3 regions of the Virgibacillus sp. M23 genome follow, and region 1 is predicted to be linked to each of the others. Evidence: riboswitches for the same ligand, from Rfam matches in the RefSeq annotation. Region 1 holds a riboswitch; each other region holds the start of a gene.
What was found. Region 1 has a riboswitch for S-adenosylmethionine ahead of RVS70_RS11555 (phosphoadenylyl-sulfate reductase). Riboswitches for the same ligand answer to the same signal wherever they lie in the genome.
Positions count from the first base shown of each region.

Region 2: linked by a shared signal. The riboswitch ahead of RVS70_RS16005 (methionine ABC transporter ATP-binding protein) and the one ahead of RVS70_RS11555 (phosphoadenylyl-sulfate reductase) in region 1 are both predicted to bind S-adenosylmethionine.
Region 3: linked by a shared signal. The riboswitch ahead of RVS70_RS16785 (O-acetylhomoserine aminocarboxypropyltransferase/cysteine synthase family protein) and the one ahead of RVS70_RS11555 (phosphoadenylyl-sulfate reductase) in region 1 are both predicted to bind S-adenosylmethionine.

Region 1 covers NZ_JAWDHA010000026.1:3,737-7,004, forward strand. Annotated here, with positions in the region: gene RVS70_RS11540 (hypothetical protein) at 1-86, shown strand, start outside; gene RVS70_RS11545 (DMT family transporter) at 208-558, shown strand; gene RVS70_RS11550 (DMT family transporter) at 558-872, shown strand; SAM riboswitch class I at 1,078-1,180, shown strand; gene RVS70_RS11555 (phosphoadenylyl-sulfate reductase) at 1,348-2,073, shown strand; gene RVS70_RS11560 (assimilatory sulfite reductase (NADPH) flavoprotein subunit) at 2,186-3,268, shown strand, end outside.
Region 2 covers NZ_JAWDHA010000048.1:3,718-6,985, reverse strand. Annotated here, with positions in the region: gene RVS70_RS16015 (MetQ/NlpA family ABC transporter substrate-binding protein) at 1-88, opposite strand, end outside; gene RVS70_RS16010 (methionine ABC transporter permease) at 175-825, opposite strand; gene RVS70_RS16005 (methionine ABC transporter ATP-binding protein) at 815-1,846, opposite strand; SAM riboswitch class I at 1,919-2,022, opposite strand; SAM riboswitch class I at 2,104-2,210, opposite strand; gene RVS70_RS16000 (NAD(P)/FAD-dependent oxidoreductase) at 2,400-3,268, shown strand, end outside.
Region 3 covers NZ_JAWDHA010000053.1:14,442-17,709, forward strand. Annotated here, with positions in the region: gene megL (methionine gamma-lyase) at 1-620, opposite strand, end outside; gene rarD (EamA family transporter RarD) at 786-1,688, shown strand; SAM riboswitch class I at 1,824-1,944, shown strand; gene RVS70_RS16785 (O-acetylhomoserine aminocarboxypropyltransferase/cysteine synthase family protein) at 2,099-3,268, shown strand, end outside.

The sequences.
Region 1 (3,268 bases):
AAAAGTTAGCTGAAGGACAAACCCCACGGAAAGGGAAGTGGGCAGCCGGAGTGGTGGTCAAGCAAGCAGTAGCTATTATTCCATAATAGCTACTAGAGGAAGCGTAAATCTGAGCATGTAGTGATAAGGACTGAGCGAATTTTGCTCAGTTTTTCTAAAAATATAATGACTGAAAGTCAGTCATGTGGTAAAGGATGAAATACAGAAATGAATAAATCATGGATATATGTTGTATTAACGAGTGTTTTTGAATTGATCTGGATCTATGGATTTAATACCGCTAACGCTTGGTGGCATTGGGTCCTAATCATAGGAGCTATCCTTTTAGATCTCCATTTCCTGTCTAAAGCTTGTGAAAATCTACCAACAGGTACCGTATATGCGATATTTGCTGCTGCGGGAACAGTAGGTACAGCCATCATGGATATTTACTTGTTTGGTGGAAGTTTAAATGTAGGAAAAATGTTCTTTATGTTGATTCTAGTTCTAGGGGTTATTGGCTTAAAACTTTCTGATCAACCGGAACAGTCTGAAGCGACAAAGGGGGTTCAATCCTAATGGGTTGGTTATTTATTGCGAGTGCATCTGTATTTGAAATGTTAGGTGTCTTAGGTTTACGTCTCTATAGTCAACAGAAGACTATACGAAATGGACTGCTTTATATTGGTGGATTAGGTGGTTCATTCATCTTTTTATATGCATCCTTCTCGTATTTACTTGTAAGTGTGGCATATTCTGTGTTTATTGGCATTGGAACGGCCGGTGCGGTATTGATGAACATGATTTTCTTTGGTGAATCTACGAATAAGTATCGAATTGCTAGTTTGATTGCGATTATTATTGGAGTTACCGGGTTAAAAGCATTATCATAAGCATATTAGAATACACATGCTTTTGGGAGAATAGTACGTTCACATTTAGGTGATTCTTTTCATGATCTAAAAAAATTTATTGTCACATCTGGCTTGTTTTTTGTATATAACATGAATATCAAACTATTCTCATGTTTTGGAAAAAGGCATTGACTTTTTCTGGAAAACCATTTAATATATCAAACAATACAGTCATAGATTTTAATTCTTATCAAGAGAGGTGGAGGGAAAAGGCCCTTTGAAGCTTCGGCAGCAGGTTATTCTAACACTGTGCCAATTCCTACAGACAATGGTCTGATAGATAAGAAGAGTGCAAGATACCGTACAAATTACTCTTCTTATCACATGGATAGGAAGAGTTTTTCATAGCATGTTTATGTTTACCTCACTGCCTATTTCCAGTACATTTGTTTGCCTAGACCTTACGCCTTTATTTTTAAGAATAACGTAGGAGGGATAATGCGTGACAAGTCATATGCTGTCATATCAAGATTTTACTGTTGATCCTTTTAAAGATTTTCTTCCTGAGGATGAAACGAAAGGAGCCTCTACCATTTTAAGTTGGGCATATGAGCAATATGGGGATTCCATCGTTTATGCATGTAGCTTTGGCGCAGAAGGTATGGTGCTAATTGATTTAATAGCAAAGGAGAAATCTGATGCAGAGATTGTCTTTCTAGACACAGGGTTACATTTTCAAGAAACGTATGATCTCATCGATGAAGTGAAAAAAAGGTACCCTGATTTGCGGATTCGCTTAAAGCAGCCTGATTTGACAGTGGAAGAACAGGCAGCAAAGCATGGCTCAGCCTTGTGGAAGCGACAGCCAGATCAATGTTGTTTCATTCGTAAGATCAAGCCTCTTGAAGAAGAACTAGATAAGGTACCTGCTTGGATATCTGGACTTCGTAGAGAGCAGTCACCAAGTCGTAGTAAAACAGACTTTGTGAATAGGGATGAACGATTTAAAAGCATTAAAATATGTCCGTTAATTTATTGGACTTGGGACGATGTATGGAATTATATTCAAAAACAACAATTGCCCTATAATGAACTGCATGATAGAAATTATCCAAGTATTGGGTGTATTCCTTGTACCTCCCAAGTAGCCGACTCTGATGATTTACGTGCAGGTAGATGGACGGGGCAAACGAAAACGGAATGTGGCTTGCATACCACGGTTAATAAAAGCGAATCGTGATGATCTGAGTATTCATCTTTTTTATTTCGTTTAATTCCTAGTAAATTAATTGGTATACTAAGCATTTGATTGTATAGGTATAAAAAAGAACTTAATAGTGAGGTGGAACGTGTTGTCGTTGAATGTAACAAATAGCCCTTTTAATCACGAACAAATAGAACAATTAAATCTCCTGTTACCTACTTTAACGGATCATCAAAAGGTGTGGCTAAGTGGTTACCTTTCAGCTTTTATATCAAAAGAAGTCCAATCTGGTAATCCAGACCCCCAAGCCATCAGTCAAGCAACGAATGCTGGCACAGATCCGAGAGAAGTAACCATATTATATGGATCGGAGACAGGGACTGCCCGCTCATTAGCAGAATCGATGGCTGAAAAGCTAGACGCAGCGAATTTTTTGGTAACTTGCTCCGCGCTTGATGACTTTAAGCCAAAGAAATTAAAGAAGACAGAGGATGTATTAATTATAACGGCAACCCATGGAGAAGGTGATCCACCGGATAATGCGATCTCTTTCTATGAATTTCTTCACAGCAGAAAAGCACCTAAATTGGATCATTTGCGTTTCGCAGTGCTAGCGCTCGGTGATGAGTCGTATGAATTTTTCTGTCAAACAGGAAAAGACTTTGATAAACGCCTAGAAGAATTAGGTGGAGAGAGGCTATATGACCGAGTAGATTGTGATTTGGATTTTGATGAGCAAGCGTCTGAGTGGATGACGGGAGTACTCGGGGTTTTAAAGCAGTCATCTGAAGTTGTTGACAATACCGTTCTAGCAGGTCAACAAACGGCAGGCACGTTCGTTTCCGAACAATCTGGTTTTTCAAGAACAAATCCATTTATGGCCGAGGTTGTTCAGAATATTAATTTAAGTGGTCGCGGTTCCAATAAGCAAACCCGCCATCTAGAATTGTCCATTGATGGGTCTGGCTTTACCTTCAAACCAGGAGATAGCTTAGGGATATTTCCGAAAAATGACCCCGTATTAGTCGATGAACTTATGAAGGCGATGAATTGGGATGCAGAACAAACTGTATCTGTGAATAAACAGGGGGAAATTAGGTCATTACGAGAAGCTTTACTTTCCCATTTTGAGATTACGGTTTTAACGAAGCCACTAGTAGAAAAGGCAGCGACATTATTTGCTAATGAAGCATTAACCGATCTATTAACAGCAAGCAATAAGGAAAAACTA
Region 2 (3,268 bases), on a different contig from region 1:
TCACTGTTGTAGCTGCATCACTACTCGAACATGCTGTGATAATGCTTGTCAATATAATCAATAAAAAACGGATGGTTATTCTTTTCATGCTGTTCTCTCCTTATTTTTAAATACGTTACTTAACGATAAATGCTTTAAAAAATAGCTAGAAAAAAGCGTTCAAATTAATAGTCATTACCGACGTCTAATTTTTTTAGAAATGAAATTGCCTGTAGATTGTAAGCCTTGAACCATAATAACGAGAATCCCTACGGTGATAATCATAACCAATGTATCAAAGCGTTGATATCCGTAAGTAATAGCTAAGTCGCCAAGGCCTCCACCCCCTACTGCACCTGCCATGGCAGATGCACCTACGAGTCCAATGGTGGCAATCGTAATACCCAATAACAAGGAGCTAAGCGCTTCTGGAATAAGGAAGCGCATAATTATCTGTTTAGGTGTTGCACCCATAGCCTGTGCTGCCTCCATCACACCTGGATCAACCTCTAGTAGTGAATTTTCTATTAATCGAGCAATATATGGGCCCGCATATAAAATCATTGGAACAATAGCTGCCGCAGTTCCAATTGAAGTTCCAACTACCAAACGAGTAAATGGTATGACAGCAACCATTAAGATAATAAACGGAATAGATCGGAACACATTTATAATGGCATTTAATACGGTAAAAACTGCTTTATTTTCCCATAAATGACCTTTTCTTGTGACAACAAGTAAAATCCCTAAGATTAGACCAATTACAAACGAAAAAAGCAAGGAAACGCCAACCATTACAATAGTCTCCCATAATGCTTCCACAATTTGTTGACCATTAACTAACATCTGCTAGCACCTCCTTTACCGTTACCTTCTGTTGGTGAATATGCATGATAGCACGATTTATTTCATTTTCATCACCATCTAGTTTGACGATTAAATTGCCAAATGGTGTTCCCTGTAGCTCCGTAATACTGCCAAATAACACATTTACATCAACCGCATATTGCTTAGCAATTTCTGATAATAGCGGTCGTCCCGTCGATTCCCCAAGGAATACAATTCGATAAATTTTCTGACGTTGATCCAGCACTTTTAACAGCTCATATACGGATCTAGGAATATCATCATGCATCACAGACCGTACAAATTTATGTGCAATCTCTGTCTTTGGCTGTGCAAACACTTCGAATACGGAACCTGCTTCTACTACTTTCCCCTCATCCAATACCGCTACCTTATCGCAAATCTCGCGAATAACCCCCATTTCATGCGTAATAATCAAAATGGTTAGGTTATATTCTTCATTTATCTTCTTTAGCAGCTGTAAAATTGATTTCGTAGTTTCTGGATCTAGTGCTGAAGTTGCTTCGTCACATAATAATACCTTTGGCTTCGTAGCAAGGGCACGAGCAATTCCTACACGCTGCTTTTGTCCACCAGATAGTTGATCTGGATAATTATCTGCTTTATCTTTTAATCCAACAAACTCTAGTAGTTCTATAACCCGACGCTTCACTTCATCTTTTGGTACATTAGCAAGTAATAACGGCATCGCTACATTTGCGAATACTGTTTTAGCATTTAATAAATTAAAATGCTGAAAAATCATCCCGATGCTTCGTTTAGCTTCACGTAGATCCTTTGGAGAAAGGCTTAGCAAATCTTGATTATTAACCGTTACTTTTCCCGAAGAGGGACGTTCTAATAGGTTCACACAACGAATAAGGGAACTTTTCCCAGCACCACTAAAACCGATAACACCAAAGATTTCACCTTTTTCAATGTGCAAATTCACATCTTCTAATGCCTTTATTTGTTGTTGCTTTCCATTATAAATTTTACTTACACGTTCAAACGTAATCATGATGTATCACTCCTTTATGTCTGTACTAAAAATGCCTCTTCAGTTAAGAAGAGGCATCCATATACTATCCTCTTCTTATCTTTCAAGCTCTTAGCTTGCTGGATTTGGCACAGTACTTCATAGAGTCTGTTGCCGAGGTTTCAAAGGGCCAGTCCCTCCACCTCTCTGGATAAGAAGTTACGCTATAAAATTTTGTTCCGAATAAAAAAATCCCTCCTTGTTTGTAAGAAGAGATTTCCATATCTATTGGCGCTCTCTTCTTATTTTCCAAGCACAAATGACTTGTTGGATTTGGCACAGTACTTTGTAAAGTCCGCTGCCGAGGCTTCAAAGGGCCAATTCCCTCCACCTCTCTGAATAAGAAGTTTATATTTTGTAATTGATATATACAATACTACGCTTGCGACATCCTGTCAATTACTATTTGAAAATTTTTTATAAACCTGTCATTTATTTTTCTAACCGTTTATTGCTTTCCTAAAAAAATTCTGTATAATTAGTCATAGTGATAATGATTCTCATTATCATCAATGGCGAAGGAGGTAATTATAATATGCAACATTTAGATATTACAGATGTAACTATTGTTGGTGGTGGACCAGCAGGTTTATATGCATCTTTTTATAGTGGCATGAGGGATTTATCAACTCGTATTATAGAATATCAACCAAAGCTTGGTGGTAAGGTACACGTATATCCAGAGAAAATGATTTGGGATGTAGGTGGATTAACTCCTGTAACTGGAGCTACCTTAATTGATCAAATGGCAGAGCAAGCATTGACATTCGATCCTGAAGTCATTCTCAACGAAAAAGTTACAAAAATAGAGAAAAATGAAGATAACCTATTTGTATTAACTTCCCATTCTGGTAATCAATATTTAAGTAAAACAGTAATTCTTGCAGTTGGTGGCGGTATATTAAATCCAATTAAAATTGATATTGAAGGTGCAGATCGATTTGAGGTAACAAATCTGCATTATACCGTACAAAGTCTTGAGCATTTCAAAAATAAAAACATTATCATATCTGGTGGGGGAAACTCAGCCATTGATTGGGCTAACGAATTAGAACCAATAGCTAAGCAGCTACATATGGTGCATCGTAAAAATGAATTTACAGGACATGAAGCACATATTTCGCAAATCATGAATTCTACAGCTAACATCCATTTTAATTCAACCATTGAGAAGTTGCATGCTAATGCACAAGGCGATCAAATCGAAGCCGTGGAAATACGAAACCACGAGACAAATCAAGAAGAAGAAGTGAAAACAGATGCGCTTATCATTAGCTATGGCTATGAACGAGAATTAACGTTTATTAAAGAAAGCCCTTTAAATATTGAAATAGAAAGGGATTTCTTTGTAAAAGGAACCTCGAAATCAGCTACTTCCATTGAAGGTCTTTATGCAGCTGGTGA
Region 3 (3,268 bases), on a different contig from region 1:
GCACTATGAACAACAACATCACAACCAAATTCCAGTGGTCGCTGAATATAAGGGGATGAGAAGGTATTGTCTACAACGACCGGAATATGGTAGCGCTTTGCAACCGTTGCTACCATTTGTAGATCGATCAGCTTCATGGTGGGATTAATTGGTGTTTCAATATAAATACAGGTTGTTTCTGGCCTTAGACAAGCCAAAACCTCTTCCTCACAATTCATTTCTGAGAAATCATGATTAATATGATACTTATCCTTTAACATGGATAACAATCCATACGTACAGCCATAAAGCCCGGAAGAACAAAGAATATGATCATTTGCTTTTGTTAGTGAAATTAATACCGCTGAAACGGCAGCCATTCCAGAGGAAAAAGCCAACCCTCGCTCCCCTCCTTCTAATGCCGCAATCCGCTCTTCCAAAAGCTGTACAGTAGGATTACCTAAACGCGAATATACAAAACCATCCTCTTCCCTTGCAAAACGCCGCTCTCCTTGTTCTGCTGAATCAAATGTAAAAGTAGAGGTTTGAAATAAAGGAGCTGCTAAACTTCCTAACATCTCTTCTGAATGATAACCTTCATGAACAACCTTCGTCTCCAATTGCTTTTCTTTCTTCTTCACATCCATTCCTCCTCACGTAAACTCTTGTAAACTGACCACCTATATATATCCTATTCAAATAAACGCATAAATGAATACGTTTTCTTTAGAGACGTTATCTTTGCTTTTTTTCTGGAGCAATTCTAAAATAGATTTACTTTATACCGGAAGAAGGGATGAAACCTTATGAACGCTAATCAGGATCGGAACGGTATGATCTACACATCATCAGCATACATATTATGGGGATTTCTACCAATCTATTGGAAGCTTCTTGACCATGTTTCTCCAGGGGAAACATTAGCTCACCGCATTATTTGGTCTTTCGTCTTCACATTTTTACTTGTTCTCATTATGCGTAAATGGTCGGATTTTACGAAGGAATGGAAGGAATTGCTTCATAATAAAAAGAAGCTATTTGGTATTTCTTTGGCTACGCTAGTAATTAGTCTAAATTGGTTAATATTTATTTGGGCCGTTAATAGTAATCATGTTGTTCAAGCAAGTCTGGGCTATTATATTAATCCACTTATAAGCATATTACTAGGAATTATCGTATTAAAAGAAGCCTTTACTTTCCGTCAAACTATTTCATTTATTCTAGCAGGAATCGGTGTGCTTTATTTAACGATAAGCTATGGTGTGTTTCCTTGGGTGTCATTATTACTTGCCATCAGCTTTGGACTGTATGGTTTATTGAAGAAAAAGGTCGATATCGGACCAATGATAGGGTTAACCATTGAAACCATGCTTATTCTCCCCTTCGCAATTATTTACCTAGCCATTTACCCTGATAACGCCTTTCAGCTTCATGAATTCTTTTCATCTACGAACCTATTATTAATGGGTGCAGGTGTTATGACAGCAATTCCCTTGTTACTGTTTGCAAGTGGAGCGAAACGCATTTCTTTAGCAATGGTCGGATTCTTGCAATATATTGCACCAACATTAATGTTATTACTAGGCGTATTTATATATAAAGAAGCCTTTACTTCTGCTCATTTAATTGCTTTCGCGTTCATTTGGATAGCTCTAGTAAACTTTATGCTTACGAGCTACCGAAGACCACTGAGGAAAAAGCATGTATAAAAAGATATAACATGCTCTAGGTTTTCTTACGTTTTGGCGATGGTATTATGCCTGCCTTTTGTTACGATTTAAAACTAGTGGTTGACAAAAGATTATGTACACCTATATAATATTCAATAATTTAGAAAAATACATCTCTTATCAAGAGCGGTGGAGGGAATAGGCCCTGTGAAGCCCAGCAACCAAAAAGCGATGAAATATTGCTTTTTACGGTGCTACATCCTACAGATCCATTTTATGATCTGGAAGATAAGAGGAGGAACGGTTAAATCCAAGCCCTCTTCTTAGGAAGAGGGCTTTTTCATTTTCCCCCTCTTCCTCCAGACACAAGGATTGCTATTCAGTAACTGGCCACGTCAATACTAGTCGTGGCAATACAGAACTACAAACTATCCTAGGAGGAATGAATAATGGCAAAATTTCACCAGAAACAACCAGATACAGTATTACTACACGGAGGTCAGGTGCCAGACCCAACCACGGGTTCTAGAGCTGTCCCTATTTATCAAACAACATCCTATGTTTTTCGTGACACGGAGCACGCACAGAATCTATTTGGCCTTACCGAACCGGGCAACATTTATACACGGATAGGGAACCCTACCGTAGATGCTTTCGAGCAACGAATTGCCGAATTAGAAGACGGTGTAGCAGCAGTAGCAACAGCATCTGGAATGGCAGCTATTACCTTTGCTATCCTAAATGTTGCTAGTACAGGAGATGAAATTATAGCTGACAGTAATTTATACGGTGGTACTTATAATCTATTTGCAAACACACTTCCTCGCTATGGTATAACGGTTAAATTTGTTAATGGCAAGAACAAGAATGAAGTCGAAGCTGCTATCACAGATAAAACAAAAGCAATCTTCGGTGAAATTATTACGAACCCTAGTCTGCACATCTTTGATGTCGAGACCATTGCTGCTTTAGCTCATTCTTATAATATTCCTTTAATAATTGATAATACATTCGCACCTTATATTGCTAAGCCGATAGCATGGGGAGCAGATGTTGTGGTCCACTCCGCTACAAAATGGATAGGAGGACATGGTACGACCATTGGAGGTGTTGTCGTTGATGGCGGAAGGTTTAATTGGAATAACAGCAAATTCCCTGGCTTTACAGAACCAGATGAGAGCTATAATGGCCTCCGTTTCATTGATGTTGGTCCTGCGGCTTTTGCTACTAAATTAAGGGTACAATTATTGCGTGATATTGGTGCGTGTATTAGCCCGCATAATGCTTTTTTACTATTACAGGGTTTAGAAACCTTGCATCTTCGTATTCCTCAACATAATAAAAATGCACAGATAATTGCCGAATACTTAGCTAAAAATCCTGCGATCGAATGGGTGAACTACCCAGGTTTACAAAGCCATTCATCAAACAAGCGAGCTAAAAAATATTTTAGTGAAGGTGCTGGATCTATCATCACTTTTGGAATTCGAGGGGGGAGAGAAGCTGGACGACAATTAATTGAATGTATTGAATTATGGTCACATGTAGCTAATGTTGGTGATGCAAAATCACTAATTATTCATCCTGCTTCAACAACGCATCAACAACTAACCGTTGAA